One region of the Desulfotomaculum sp. OF05-3 genome, then DNA from elsewhere that is predicted to be linked to it. Evidence: riboswitches for the same ligand, from Rfam matches in the RefSeq annotation. Region 1 holds a riboswitch; the other holds the start of a gene.
The links. A riboswitch is a leader RNA that binds a small molecule or an ion and turns the genes downstream of it on or off. The one in region 1 is predicted to bind cobalamin.

Region 2: linked by a shared signal. The riboswitch ahead of DXA87_RS13245 (ABC transporter substrate-binding protein) and the one ahead of DXA87_RS10690 (sirohydrochlorin cobaltochelatase) in region 1 are both predicted to bind cobalamin.

The regions. Positions count from the first base shown of each region.
Region 1 is NZ_QWGO01000018.1:26,800-34,111, reverse strand. Features, by position in the region: gene smc (chromosome segregation protein SMC) at 1-2,481, shown strand, start outside; gene ftsY (signal recognition particle-docking protein FtsY) at 2,493-3,428, shown strand; gene ilvA (threonine ammonia-lyase) at 3,535-4,761, shown strand; gene DXA87_RS10695 (chloride channel protein) at 4,850-6,100, shown strand; cobalamin riboswitch at 6,267-6,464, shown strand; gene DXA87_RS10690 (sirohydrochlorin cobaltochelatase) at 6,519-7,312, shown strand, end outside.
Region 2 is NZ_QWGO01000027.1:31,286-38,597, forward strand. Features, by position in the region: gene DXA87_RS13225 (ATP-binding cassette domain-containing protein) at 1-714, opposite strand, end outside; gene DXA87_RS13230 (ABC transporter ATP-binding protein) at 707-1,678, opposite strand; gene DXA87_RS13235 (ABC transporter permease) at 1,833-2,672, opposite strand; gene DXA87_RS13240 (ABC transporter permease) at 2,669-3,622, opposite strand; gene DXA87_RS13245 (ABC transporter substrate-binding protein) at 3,733-5,376, opposite strand; cobalamin riboswitch at 5,624-5,876, opposite strand; gene DXA87_RS13250 (M20 family metallopeptidase) at 6,056-7,258, opposite strand; gene DXA87_RS13255 (Na+/H+ antiporter NhaC family protein) at 7,272-7,312, opposite strand, start outside.

The DNA of each region.
Region 1 (7,312 bases):
CTCTCCGATGCGGAAGGTGCCTTAAAGATTTCCAGCACCCACGCCGACAGCCTTGAACAGTCCATCGAGCATTTAAAGGGTGCGCTGATCGCGGCCTTGAATGAAAAATCAGAGTTATCCGTAAAGAAACAGCGCTATGATACGATGCTGGAGCAGGTACAGGTCCGCAGATCCGAAGTCGCCCAAAAGCTCTTAAAGGTCAAGAGCGACGAGGAAAACTGGGATAACCAGATTGCGGAGCAGAACGAGCGCCTGACAGCCATCGACGCCGAGATTGAAAAACTCCTTTCCCAGGCAGAATCCCTGGAAGAGGAAGTAAAGGCGGCAAACGAAGAGATCCGCCGCTTAAACAGAAACCTAAGCCACACGGAACAGGATTACCACACGGCCCACACAAAGCTGGAATCCTTAAGGAACCTGGCGGAGCGCTATGATGGCTACGGAAACAGCATCAAGCGCGTCATGGAGGTCCGTGACCGGATAAAAGGCATCCACGGCGTTGTGGCGGACCTCATTGATGTTCCGAAGGAATATGAGATCGCTATCGAGACTGCTCTCGGCGGATCGATCCAGAACATCGTCACGGACTCCGAACAGACCGCGAAGGTACTGATCGAACATCTGAAAAAGAACCGGTTCGGACGTGCCACATTTCTTCCATTATCCGCAATCTCGGCGGGAAATGGATTTAATACACCGGGTGCCCTAAAAGAACCTGGTGCCATCGGAATCGCCGCGGATCTCGTCCATGTGCGGCCGGAATACCAGACCCTGGCGAGATACCTTCTCGGCCGCGTCCTCGTGGTGGATCACATTGACAACGCCATCGCCATTGCGAGAAAATACCGCCACTCCATCCGTATCGTAACGCCGGAAGGAGATCTCTTAAATCCAGGCGGATCCATGAGCGGCGGTGCCTTTAAAAACTCCAGCAACCTTCTCGGAAGAAAGAGGGAGATGGAGGAATTAGAAGAAGCCTGTAAGAAAGCCCTAACCACCGTCGATAAGATCCAGGCGGAGACCATATTCCAGGAAGGAATCTTCCAGGAAAAGAGCGGCGAATTGGAAAATGTAAAGAGTGACCTTCAGAAGAAATATCTGGAAGAAAATACGGCAAAGATCGCGTTGAAGCAGCTGGAGGGAAAGAAAGAGGAACTCTACGAGTCCTCCGCGGATATGAACCTGGAGAACCGTCAGCTGGAAGAGCAGATCCACGAGCTGCGGGACAGTCTCGCTGCCATCGCAGAAGAGATGAAGCGTCTGGAACAGGAAAATACCGACCGGAATGAAAAGATCGAATCGGATTCCGCAGCTTTAGAGCAGGCGAAGGCAGACCGGGATAACGCATCCGCGGTGCTTTCCGAAGTCCAGTTGGAAGCCGCGAACTTAAAACAGCAGGATTCCTTCCTCGACCAGAATATCCATCGTCTCGAGGAGGAGAAGAACCGTCTTCTCACTGAAAAAATGTCTCTGCGGGACGGACACACGGACAGTAAAAACGAGGTGGAGAAGCGCCTCGCACAGATTGAAGAATTAAAGCAGAAGATTGAGAATGCCGGAAAAGACGCGGAAACCTACTACCAGGAGATGACTGCCGCTCAGGATGAAAAGGCGGCAAAGAATGAAGCCCAGAAGGGATTCTTTGAGAAGCGGGAAGCGCTCTCCGCGAGGATCTCTGACCTGGACAAAGAGCTTCTCCGTCTGCAGAACCAGAGCGACAAACTGGCAGAACGCCAGGATGCCCAGGTGGAGTATATGTGGAACGAATATGGTCTCACATTCTCGACGGCGGAGCTCTTGCGGGACGGATCCCTCGACAATGTGGCGGACATGAAACGACAGATCGCCGAGCGGAAAAACGCGATCCGCGGTCTTGGAAATGTCAACGTCAATGCCATCGAGGATTACAAGGAGATCTCAGAGCGATACGAGTTCATGAAGACCCAGCACGATGACCTTATTACGGCACAGGATGCCCTCTATAAGATCATCGAGGAGCTGGATATCGGGATGCGGAAGCAGTTCACAGAGAAGTTCGCCATGATCCGGGCAGAGTTTGACAAGGTATTCCGGGAACTCTTCGGAGGCGGACACGGGAGTCTGGAGCTCATCGAGGATGAAGATATCCTGGAGGCAGGAATCCAGATCATTTCCCAGCCGCCGGGAAAGAAGCTCCAGAACATGATGCAGATGTCCGGTGGAGAAAAGGCACTGACGGCCATCGCTCTGCTTTTCGCGATCCAGAACTTAAAACCGTCCCCGTTCTGTCTCTTAGATGAGATTGAGGCGGCCCTGGACGATTCCAATGTGGACCGCTACGCAAAATATCTGCATAAACTGACAAAACATACCCAGTTCATCGTCATCACACACCGGCGAGGCACCATGGTCGCCGCTGACCGTCTCTACGGAATCACGATGCAGGAGAAAGGCGTATCCACGCTTGTCTCCGTGAACCTGATTGAAAATGATTTAAAATAGGGAGGATTCGTATGGAAGAGAAGAAAAAAGGCTTTTTCTCGCGCCTCGTCGAAGGTCTCACAAAGACCAGAGAAAACATTGTGTCCGGAATGGATTCCATATTTTCCGGCTTCTCCGCGATCGATGACGATTTCTATGAGGAGCTTGAGGAGACCCTGATCATGGGCGATATGGGGATCCAGACCACCATGGCGGTCATCGAGGACCTCAAGAAGAACGTAAAAGAACAGCATATCAAGGACCCGGAGCAGTGCCGGGAAGCCCTGATCGCCAGCATCCGCAGCAAGATGGACCTCGGTGAGAACGCATATGAATTTGAACATCGAAAATCCGTTGTTCTTGTCATCGGTGTCAACGGTGTCGGAAAGACCACATCCATCGGAAAGCTTGCGGACCAGTTAAAGGCAGAGGGAAAGAAAGTCGTCCTCGCCGCAGCTGATACCTTCCGTGCTGCAGCCATCGACCAGCTTGCCGAGTGGGCGAACCGCGCGGGCGTGGAGCTGATCGCCCAGAAAGAGGGATCCGATCCTGCTGCCGTGATCTACGACGCCATCTCCGCAGCAAAATCCAGAAATGCGGATGTGCTGATCTGCGATACGGCGGGAAGACTTCACAATAAGAAAAACCTCATGGAGGAGCTTAAGAAGATCAACCGCATCATCGATAAAGAATACCCGGAAGCTTACCGTGAGACTCTCGTAGTCCTCGACGGAACCACAGGACAGAACGCCTTGGTACAGGCCCGCCAGTTTATGGAAGCAGCTGATATCACCGGCATCATCCTCACAAAGCTTGACGGAACCGCAAAGGGCGGCATCGCCGTTGCGATCCAGTCCGAGCTCGGCATCCCGGTAAAATATGTGGGAGTCGGAGAGAAGATCGATGACTTACAGAAATTCAACTCCGAGGACTTTGTGAAGGCCCTGTTCGCGAAGCAGCCGGAATAACCCGAAAAATATGCCCTGTCAGATGCCTGCGTCAGACGCGGCTGTCCACGGCATTATACAGTAAATGACAGCGTAAGCTGTAACAATAAGGAGAATACAAATGGAAATGCAGGAACTCAGCCTCGAAAAATTTGAAGAAGCTTCTGAGATCGTAAAGAAAGTGACACAGGAGACAAAGCTGATCTACAGCGAATATTTCTCTGAGCGTTACGGAAACAAGATCTATTTTAAACCGGAGAACATGCAGCGTACCGGTGCTTACAAGGTACGCGGCGCTTACTATAAGATCAGCCAGCTCACACCGGAAGAGCGCTCCCGCGGTCTGATCACAGCATCTGCCGGAAACCATGCACAGGGCGTCGCTTACGCCGCAAAGCTTGCAGGCGTTAAGGCGACAGTCGTTATGCCGGTATCCACACCGCTCATCAAGGTAAACCGCACGAAATCCTACGGTGCTGAAGTTGTCCTTTACGGAAATGTCTTCGATGAGGCATGCGCCCACGCTTATGAGCTCGCTGATGAGCACGGATATACCTTTGTTCACCCGTTCAATGACTTAGAGGTCGCTACCGGTCAGGGCAGCATCGCCATGGAGATCATCAAGGAGCTCCCGACCGTAGACTATATCCTCGTTCCGGTTGGCGGCGGCGGACTCTGCACAGGCGTTTCCACCCTGGCAAAGCTCTTAAACCCGAAGATCAAGGTCATCGCCGTTGAACCGGCAGGAGCTGCCTGCTTAAAGGCATCCTTAGAAGCAGGAGAGGTGACAACGGTATCAAAGATCAATACCATCGCCGACGGTACCGCGGTACAGACACCTGGTGACAAGCTGTTCCCGTACCTTCAGGCAAACGTGGATCATGTGATCACCGTGGACGACTCTGAACTGACACTATCCTTCCTCGATATGGCAGAGAATCACAAGATGATCGTCGAGAACTCCGGACTTTTAACTGTAGCGGCCTTAAAGCATCTTGACTTTAAGGGCAAGAAAGTCGTATCCGTATTGAGCGGTGGAAACATGGACGTTCTCACCATGGCTACTGTTGTCCAGAATGGACTGATGCAGAGAGACCGTATTTTCACCGTAAGCGTTATGCTTCCGGATAAGCCGGGCCAGCTGGCAGCTGTTTCCTCACTGATCGCAAAGGAGCAGGGCAACGTGATCAAGCTGGAGCACAATGTATTTGCCAACGTAAACCGTACCGCAGGCGTAGAGCTCACGATCACTCTCGAGTCCTTCGGAACCGAGCATAAGGATCAGATCATCAAAGCTTTAGAGGCAGCAGGCTACTGCCCGGTGATCACTAAGACGAACGGAATCTATATGTAATATTCATTTATTGCCAGATGTCCAGGCAGATCCGGGCAAGATATGCCTGGATATCTGGCAATTTGTTACTTAGTAAAGGGGAAAATGTATGTACAGAAGCGAAACTCAGACAGCGCTTAATAAGAATATCCTGTATTTTATCCGTTGGACCGCGATCTCCATCGTGATGGGAACCGTCTGTGGCCTTATCGGAACGGCGTTTGGATACGGGGTCATCTATGCCCAGCGGCTGTTTAAGACCCACAGCTTTATGCTGTACCTGATGCCTGTGGCCGGCGTCCTGATCGTCCTGCTTCACCAGATGTTCCATGAGCTCGGAAACAGGGGAACGAACCTGATCTTAGAGTCCATCTCCTCGGACGAGCGGATCCCGATGGCAACGCTGCCCTGTATCTTTATCTCGACGATCTTAAGCCAGGCTGTAGGTGCTTCCGCCGGAAAAGAGGGAGCGGCCTTACAGATCGGCGGATGCATCGGAAATTATTTCGGCGATGTGTTCCATATGGATGAGAGAGATAAGAAAGTCATGATCATGAGCGGCATGAGCGGCTGCTTTGGTGCGATCTTCGGGACGCCGCTTGCGGCAGCCATGTTCGGAATTGAGGTCATCAGCATTGGTGTCGCCTACTACGCGGCTCTCGTTCCCTGCGTATTTGCTTCCTTTATCGGGGCGCAGATTTCAGGAGCTCTCGGTCTTCACGGCGAATCTTTCCCGATCCTTCATATTCCGGAGTTTTCTCTTGTTCCGGCGCTCTACACCGTTGGTCTTGGTCTTACCTGCGCTCTTTTAAGTGTCTGCTTCTGCATCCTGCTCCATGAGACTCAGCATCTCTATAAAAATAAGATCGGGAATGTCTATGTGCGGATCCTTGTTGCGGCAGGACTTTCCATCGCGCTGGCACTTATCTTCGGACGGGATTACTGCGGAGCCGGATTCAACCTTGTTGAGAAAGCAGTTGACGGGGAATCAGCATATCTTGGATTTTTGTTGAAAATGATCTTCACGGCAGTCGCCCTGGGCGGCGGATTTAAAGGCGGAGAGATTGTTCCAACACTGGCGGTGGGAGCTTCCTTCGGATGCACCTTCGGACTGCTCACAGGCTTCGAACCGTCCCTCTGTGCGGCAGCAGGAATGCTCGCTACCTTTGTCGGTGTCACAAACTGCCCGATCGCGACTATGTTCCTGGGATTCGAGCTATTTGGCTTTGAGGCAATGCCGTACTTTGCGGTGGCGGTCGCCATCAGCTTTACGCTGTCGGGATATTATGGTCTCTACAGCGGACAGAAGTTTACATACTCCAAGACGAAGGCGGAGTTTATTAACCGGAAGGCGCACTAAAGGTATCAGACCGTGCTTTAGCACATCAGCAGTCAGGTATTACGGAAATACTCCTCGGGTTTCAAGGGTTTTCTGTGATATCCGATTGCTTTTTTATTGCGGAGATGTTATGATAATCGTTACAGGTCCATATACATGCGGTGCTGTCATGAACCACCGGGCTGTTGTTTTATCCATATGCCCAGGCGTCATGAGAGTTAAAAGGGAAACAGGTCAAAAGCCTGCGCGAGCCCGTCACTGTAGATCCGGAGTACATGAGCATTGTCCGTCACAAACGGACAGTCACTGGCAGTTTCTGCTGGGAAGGCGTCTCATATGCGATGATGGATGAGCCAGGAAACCTGCCGGATGTCTGCTGGGAGAAAAAAGAACCAGGCTGGGACCTGAAAATTCATTTTTCAAGCGAGGAGAAGAGTAAATGAGAAAAGCAAACCTTTATGCCGTTATGACAGCGGCAGCCGTATCCATGGCAATCCTTTCCGGATGCTCCGGAAGCCAGACAGCAGCAACAACTGCTGCAGAGACTACTACAGTCGCAGAGACAACCGCGGAGGAAACTACAGCAGAAGCGACAGAGGCTGAAGAAGAGGACGAAGAGAATTACGATACAGGAGATGCTTCCATGGATAACACAAGAAATCAGGATGAGATCGGCGAGAATGAACTTCTTGTAGTAAGCTTTGGTACAAGCTATAATGACAGCCGCAGACTGACAGTCGGCGCTATCGAGAACGCCATCGAGAACGCATTCCCGGACTATTCCGTTAGAAGAGGTTTCACAAGCCAGATCATCATTGACCATGTAAAGAAAAGAGACAATATTGCGATCGATAACGTGACAGAGGCTTTAAACCGTGCCATCGACAACGGTGTCAAGAATCTTGTTGTACAGCCGACCCACCTTATGAATGGTCTTGAGTACACAGATCTTGTAAATGAGTTAGCAGAAAACTCCGATGCCTTCGAGCATGTTGCTGTCGGCGAGCCGCTTTTAACTTCCGACGATGACTTCAAGACTGTGATCTCCGCAATCACAGACGCAACAAAGGAGTATGATGACGGCGAGACAGCGATCTGCTTCATGGGCCATGGCACAGAGGCCGATTCCAACGCTGTTTACCAGAAAATGCAGGATATGTTAAAGGAAGAGGGCTTTGACAACTACTATGTAGGTACTGTTGAGGCAACTCCGTCCTGTGAGGATGTTATTGC
Region 2 (7,312 bases), on a different contig from region 1:
CTCTAATATAAAACTCTCCACCAGCTTCTTCGTAAATTCCGCCTTTGGATGCCCGATCACATCTTCCGTCCGGCCGGTCTCCACGAATTTTCCTTCTTCCATGACCGCAACCTCATCGCAGAACCAACGGACCACATCGAGATCGTGGGAGATAAACAGGTAGCTGAGACCCAGTTTTTCCTGAAGTTCTTTTAGGAGTGTCATGACCTGTGCCTGTACGGAGACGTCGAGCATACTCGTTGGCTCGTCTAAGATCAGGATCTTTGGATCCAAAGAGAGCGCCCTGGCGATCATGATGCGCTGTGCCTCGCCTCCGCTGATCTGGTGCGGATAGCGGTCCAGAAGTTCTTCCCCGAGGTCTACCAGGTCCAAAAGCTCTTTTACACGTTTCTTTCTTCCGGCTTTGTCATACATTTTATGGATGATCATCGGCTCTTCCAAACTGTAACCGATCTTTTTGGCCGGATCTAAGGATGTTTCCGGGTGCTGGAAGATGATCTGGATCGTCCCGTCGATCTCGATGGTGCCGGAATCCGGCTTGATCAGGGAGAGCAGCATGTTGGCGATCGTGGACTTTCCACAGCCGGAATTCCCGACAATTCCGAATGTCTCCCCGTTGCAAATCGTAAAGGACACATCTTTTACCGCATCCACACGGGTCTTCCTGATGATTCCGCCCGTAAATGTCTTGCAGATATGGCTGACCTTAAGCATACAGGACACACCTCACTTTCCGTCCATCCGGAAGCTCCGCCTCCGGGACCGGCCCGTTTTTGCAGGCGTCCGCCGCATACGGACATCGCGGATAAAAACTGCAGCCGGAGTTTCCTTCGTTCTTTCTCACCGCGCGCCCGATGGGGTTCATCCCTTTCGCCGGAAGCGACGCGACCAGTCCTTTCGTGTACGGGTGAGCCGGATGTTCCAGGATCGTCCTCGTGTCCCCGACCTCCATAATACTTCCTTTATAGAGCACCATCAGCCGGTCGCAGAGCACGCCCGCCAGGGCGATATCGTGGGTGATCACGATCATTCCTTCGGTGTCCGTCTCGGAGATCTCCTTCAGTACCTGGTAGACCTGCCGTCTTAAGATGGCGTCCAGACCTTTTGTCGGCTCATCGGCGATGGCCCACTTCGGCCGGTTCATGAGTCCCATGGCGGAAATCACACGCTGGTTCATGCCGCCGCTGAGCTGAAAGGAGTAGGCGCGGCTGATCCGGTCCGGGTCAGCGAATCCAAACCGGCGCAGGAACTCATCCCGCCGGGAATTTGCAAGTTCTTTATCCTTGTTTCCATGGACAGTCATGCACTCCGTGAGCTGTTTTCCGATTCTTCGGATCGGGTTTAACGACTCCGTGGGATTCTGTGGGATCAGGGTGATCTCTTTTCCGCGGATCTCCTGCATCTCCTTTTCCGGCAGCCGGTACAGATCCATGCCCTTATACATGCAGGTTCCTTCCACCTTCGCCTGACCGGAGAGAAGTCCTAAAATGGACATGCCGAGAAGTGATTTTCCGCTGCCGCTCTCCCCGATGAGTCCGGTGACACTGCCCGCCGGGAAGTACGCGTTGACGCCCTCCATGGCATGTACCGTCTCGCCGCCGTCCTGGAAGGAGACGGAGAGATTCCGGATCTCAATGTCGCTTTTTTCTCCTGTTTTCCATTCTTTTCTATCTTCCATTTAATCTTCCCCATTCTCTGTGCTCTGTATCTGCTATCAGCCCCTGTACTTTGCACGCTCACGCTGCTCATAAATTTTCGTGATCCGAGCTTCCTTCAACAACGTTAAGCGTTAAATTTCTCAGGCGGGCTTACAGCGGATCATTTCCCTGGCACTACATGTTCTTCATGACATCTTTCCTCACATCCAGCCGGTCACGCAGCTCATCCGCGAGAAGGTTGATGCTCAGGGAAAGCAGTAAAATACATAGCCCCGGCGCGACGACGAGCAGCGGTTCCTGGCGGAAATACTGCCTCGCGTCGTTGATCATAACGCCCCAGTCCGGTGTCGGCGGCTGGAGTCCCAGACCCAGATAGCTCATGGATGCCACGGAGATCACGTTTCCGGCAATTCTTGTGGCAAAGAGCACACATAAGGTTCCAAGGATATTGGGCGAAATGTGGAGAAACAGGATCCTGAGATCACTGGCTCCGATGGTCTTAAGTCCCTTGATAAAGCTCTCCTGCTTTAATTTCATGACCTCGCCACGGGCGATCCTGGAAAAACCTACCCAGGAGTTGATCACGATGGCGATCAGCATGCTCTTTACGCCCTGTCCCAGGAGACCTGCCACAGCGATCATAAGTGTCAGGCCCGGAAGTCCCTGGAAGATGCTGGAGATCGTCGTGATGACTCCGTCGATCCAGCCGCCGAAATATCCCGCGAAGAGTCCAAGAGCAAAGCCGAGCAGCATGGAGAGCACCGTCGCAGCCAGTGCGAGAAGAATGGACTGTCTTCCGCCGTAGAGAACACGGCTCAGGGTATCCCTGCCGATATTATCGGTGCCTAAAAGGTGCGCAGCCGACGGTTTCTGAAGCGCCTCTGACAGGTTCGATACCAACGGATCATAAGGCGCGAGAACCGGTGCCAGGACGCTGGTGAGAAGAATGATAAATAAGAGCACAAGACCGGTCTTCGCCTTCACGGTCAGACGGGGTTCTTTTAATTTTCTCATGATTCCACCGCCTCTCCCGCACGGATCTTTGGATCCAGCGCGATGTAGATCAGATCGATCAGGATATTTGTCAGCACATAGATGCATCCGGAGAACAGGACGTAGGCCTGCACCACATAGTAGTCTTTCGACTGCACGCCCGCGATAGCGTAGCTTCCGATTCCGGGGATCGCGAAGATCGTCTCCACGATGGACGCGCCGCCAATAATGCCCGCCATATGGTTTCCCAGGTAGGTGATGATCGGGATCAGGGCGTTTCCGAAGGCGTGGCGGATCACCGCGCGGCGGCGGCTCATGCCTTTCGCGTCAGCCACGGTCATATACTGGCGTCCGATCTCATCAAGGATCGCGCTCCGTGTCAGTCTCGCGCAGACTCCGATACTCGGGAGTGCCAGCGTGATTGCCGGGAGAATAAATCCGGAGCCGTCAGAGATTCCGCTGCTGGGCAGGATCTTCCACTGTTCGGCAAAGATAAAGATCAGGACAATGGCGATCCAGAAGCCGGGGACGGACAGGGCCACTGTGGAAAATGTCCCCAGAACATGGTCCAGCAGCCGATCTTTTTTCACCGCCATCAGGACACCAGATCCCACGCCGAAGACGATCGTTAAGATCATGCTGAAACCGGCCAGCTTTAACGAGATCGGGATCCGCTTCGCGAGCTGGTCCATGACACTTTTATTCGTGAAAAATGAGCGGCCCAGGTCGCCGTGCACCAGACCGTCGACCCAGTTGAAATACTGGACTACCGCCGGCTGGTCCAGGCCCATTTTTGCCGCCATGGCATCATACTCCGCCTGCGTGTAGGATTCATTTCCATTTGGATTCAGCACCTGGTCCACCGGATCCCCCGGCGACATGATCCCAAGCGCAAAGGCAATGATACTGATCCCGACGAGTACCGGCAAGAGCATCAGCATTTTTTTCAGAATGTACTTTAAAAGTGCCATATGTGTTCCTTTCAAAAACAGCAGAACTGCCTTTTTCAGACAGTCCTGCCAAATTCATGTCTTATCTGCCTGACCGGCGGATATCTGACCCGCCGGATCGCTCTCAGATATTATTTTACCCAGGAAATTGTCGGAAGGCCGACACCGAAGGTCTTTCCTGCGTAGTGTGTGATCGCTTTGTTATGGATGTTAACGTTGATCTGGTAGCAGATCGGAACGCATGCGCTGTCATCGAAGAGTTCCTGCTGGATCTCATCATAGATCTTGCTGCGCTCTTCTACGTCAGCGATCGTCGGAGCTTTTGCAACGAGCTCATCGATCTTCTCGTTATAATAGTTGTAATTTAATGTCTTGTTGCTGTTTCCTTCGCTTGCGAAGTACTGCTTAAATGTGGAAGTCGGATCTGCGTTGTTGATTCCGAATACGGTGAGTGTCATGTCGTAGGTGCCTTCCTGCTGTCTCTCTTTATAGAGGGAGGAATCTACGATCTCGATGTTGATGTTGACGCCGAGTTCAGCGTAAACCTGCTTTAAATACTCTGCAACCGCCTTGCAGTTGTAGTCAGATGCAGTGCTGGAACGGATGATCATGGTCATGTCCACAGTTTTGTCGCCGAGAACCTCTTTTGCGAGGGCTTTTGCCTGCTCCATGTCATAAGTTCCCTGAATATCCAGATGGAATGTAGACTGGGTGCTCAAGAAGGAGTATGCCGGCTGTAAAAGTCCGCCATAGATCACGCTGCAGATGCTGTCGCGGTCTGTTGCGAGGTTGAATGCCTCTCTCATCCGCTTGTCCGCAAGGTACTCATTTTTATCGTTGAACATGATATACTCGGTCATATGGCTCGGAGTGCTGTCCATCTCGAAGCTGGAGTCTGTGTCGCAGAGGTTCTTTGCAGCGTCCATGGTGATCGCGCCGTTGTCCGCAAGTCCCATAACTTCACCGGATTTTAATGCGGATACACGTGTCTCTGCATCCGGGATGCAGCGGATCTTGAAGGTCTTTACCTTGCCGTTTTCACCGTAGTAATTGTCGTTTCTTTCAAGTGTCACATACTCGGACTCTACATGGTCAACGATCTTGTACGGGCCTGTACCGATCGCGTAGTCGGAGATCACGCCTGTCTCCTCGTCGAAGCAGTTCGGGCTGTACATCGGGCTGCCATAGTCGGAAAGGACATACTCAAGCGTTGTGATCGGCTGTGTGAAGGTGAATTTTACGGTGAAATCATCGACTTTTTCCATCTTATCGAGGTTCGGGAGAGATTTCTCGATACTGAGTGTCGTATATGTGGAGGTAATTCCATGACCCCAACGCTCGATATTCTTTAAGCATACATCAGCATCAAACTGGACACCGTCTGTAAAATACGCGTCATCCCGCAGGTTGAATGTCCACTCAGTACAGTCATCGTTGTGCTCCCAGGATTTTGCGAGCCACGGATCGATCACGCCGCCGTTGTTTGCCGTGAGCGCTTCCCATACATAAGCGCCTTCCCAACAGTAGTAAGCGTCTCCGCTTCCCTGTACAGCGTCACGCGGAGTCGCAATAACGACCTCATCTGTCTCGTTTTTCTCTGTGTCTTCCGCTGCCTCGGCTGCTGTTGTTTCCTCCGCTGCACTTGTCGCTGCCGCTGCAATTGTCTCTGTCTTTTCTGTCTCTGCCGCACTGTTGTTCGCGCTGTTTCCGCATCCTGAGATTACGGATGCCGCCATTGCTGCCGCTAAGAGCAGACTTGCATGTTTCTTCTTCATGTTCTCCTCCAGGTTGTGTAAATATTGAATTGTTTTGCCTCCCGGCCTATCCTTATCTGTAACGGACCCGGTAACTGTACAGGGCTGATGGATAGCTGTATTTTATTTATAACTTCGGAGTTGGTATGGAGATGTTCCATCTGAGAATTTTCAAATACCGAAATGCATATGCATCAGAAAAAGATGTCCGTTGGAATCAGCCGACATATAAACGGTACGATCAATGCCTCGTGACCTGGAAATTTTCTTCCTGTACCAGCAGTCCGGCAGGTTTCCTGACTTACAGATCATCACACAAAACCGCCTTCCCAAAGCTTTCACGACAGTTTATCCAACTGTCCTTCTTCCTCAGTGACCGCGCTTTCGCGCATGGTCTTGTATTCCCTGCTCACAGTGACGAGATCGTACAGGTCTTCCACCTGTTTCCCTTTTACCTGCTGTCCGCCTGTTCTCATGAACTTTTTCACAGCGGCAGCAGCACCGGATGCCTCTTCGATTGTTATGGGAGATATTTTAACATCCTGGTAATTATAATGCAAGGGAGCAATTTAAAATAAAGAATGACGCTGGCCGCTTTCGGTTACTGTTTGCGTAAAGCATGAACAGTAACCGCTTTCGGAAAAATATAAGAAAAACAGGAGTAGAATCCTCATAATCCTACTCCTGCCTCATATATCGCCTATTCTTTTGTCAGATACTCCAACGCTGTCATCGCCATTGCTCTTGTACAGAGCTTGATATAGCGCTCGTCGATACAGAATCCCGGACTGTGTTTTGGAGAATTTCCACCGACACCGACCCATATCATGCAGGACGGAGCTTTCTGGGAATAGAATCCAAAATCCTCAGCACCTAAAAGCGGATGTTCTCCGGTAATCAGCCAATCTTCCGGTTTTCCGTCCCCGAGATCCACATGGATAATGTCCTCATATTTGCGGAAGGTGGCCGCTACAAAATCAGAGAACTTCTCATCGTTGTAGACTGCCGCGTAACCGGCACGGAATGCCAGATCACAGCTTCCCCCCATAGACTCGGCGATTCCATTGGAGATCGTCTCAATTTTTTTCATCATCGCTTCTCTGGACTCCTTTGAGAGATTTCTCAGCATGACGCCCAGCGTCACTTCATCCGCAATGATGTTCGGCGCTGTTCCACCGTGGATCATTCCCACATTTAAGGTCGCCCGATCCATCGGAGAAAGATTTCTGGAAATGATTCCATGGAGCGCTGTGACAATGGACGCGGCAATGTATACAGCATCCACACCCTCTTCCGGGGTGGAGGAATGAGCGGCTTTTCCATGGACTGTGATCTTATAGCTGTCGGAATATGCAGTCAGATAACGGCTTCCAACGACTATCTTTCCCGGGACCCCATTTTCCACATGAAGCGCAAAGCACGCATCCGGAATCTCATCCATGAGTCCGGCTTTGATCATCTCTCTTCCGCCGCCGCCATTTTCTTCCGCCGGCTGGAATACCAGCTTCACCTTTCCTTTCCACTGATCCTTTGTCCGGTTTAAGATCTCTGCTACTGTCAGAAGATTGGAGGTGTGGATATCATGGCCGCAGGCATGCATCACTCCCGGTACCTTTGATTCGAAGGGAAGTCCAGTCTTTTCCTGAATTGGCAGTGCATCCATATCGGCCCGCAGCATCAGGAATTTACCCGGCTTTCCACTGTCGATGGTTGCGATAATGCCCGGTTTACATGGACTTTCCTCATAAGGAACGCCAATACGGTCCAGTTCCCGGCATACGATCCTGCTTGTCGCAAATTCGTGAAACGAGAGTTCCGGATTTGCATGGATCTCATGCCTGATCTCAATCGTATGCTGTTCCAGTTCATCTGTTAAGCTTCTGATAAGTTCCCCTGTGTCCATCTGATTTCCTCCTTTAGAAGCCGATCGCTGTACCTACAAAGATCGATGCGATCA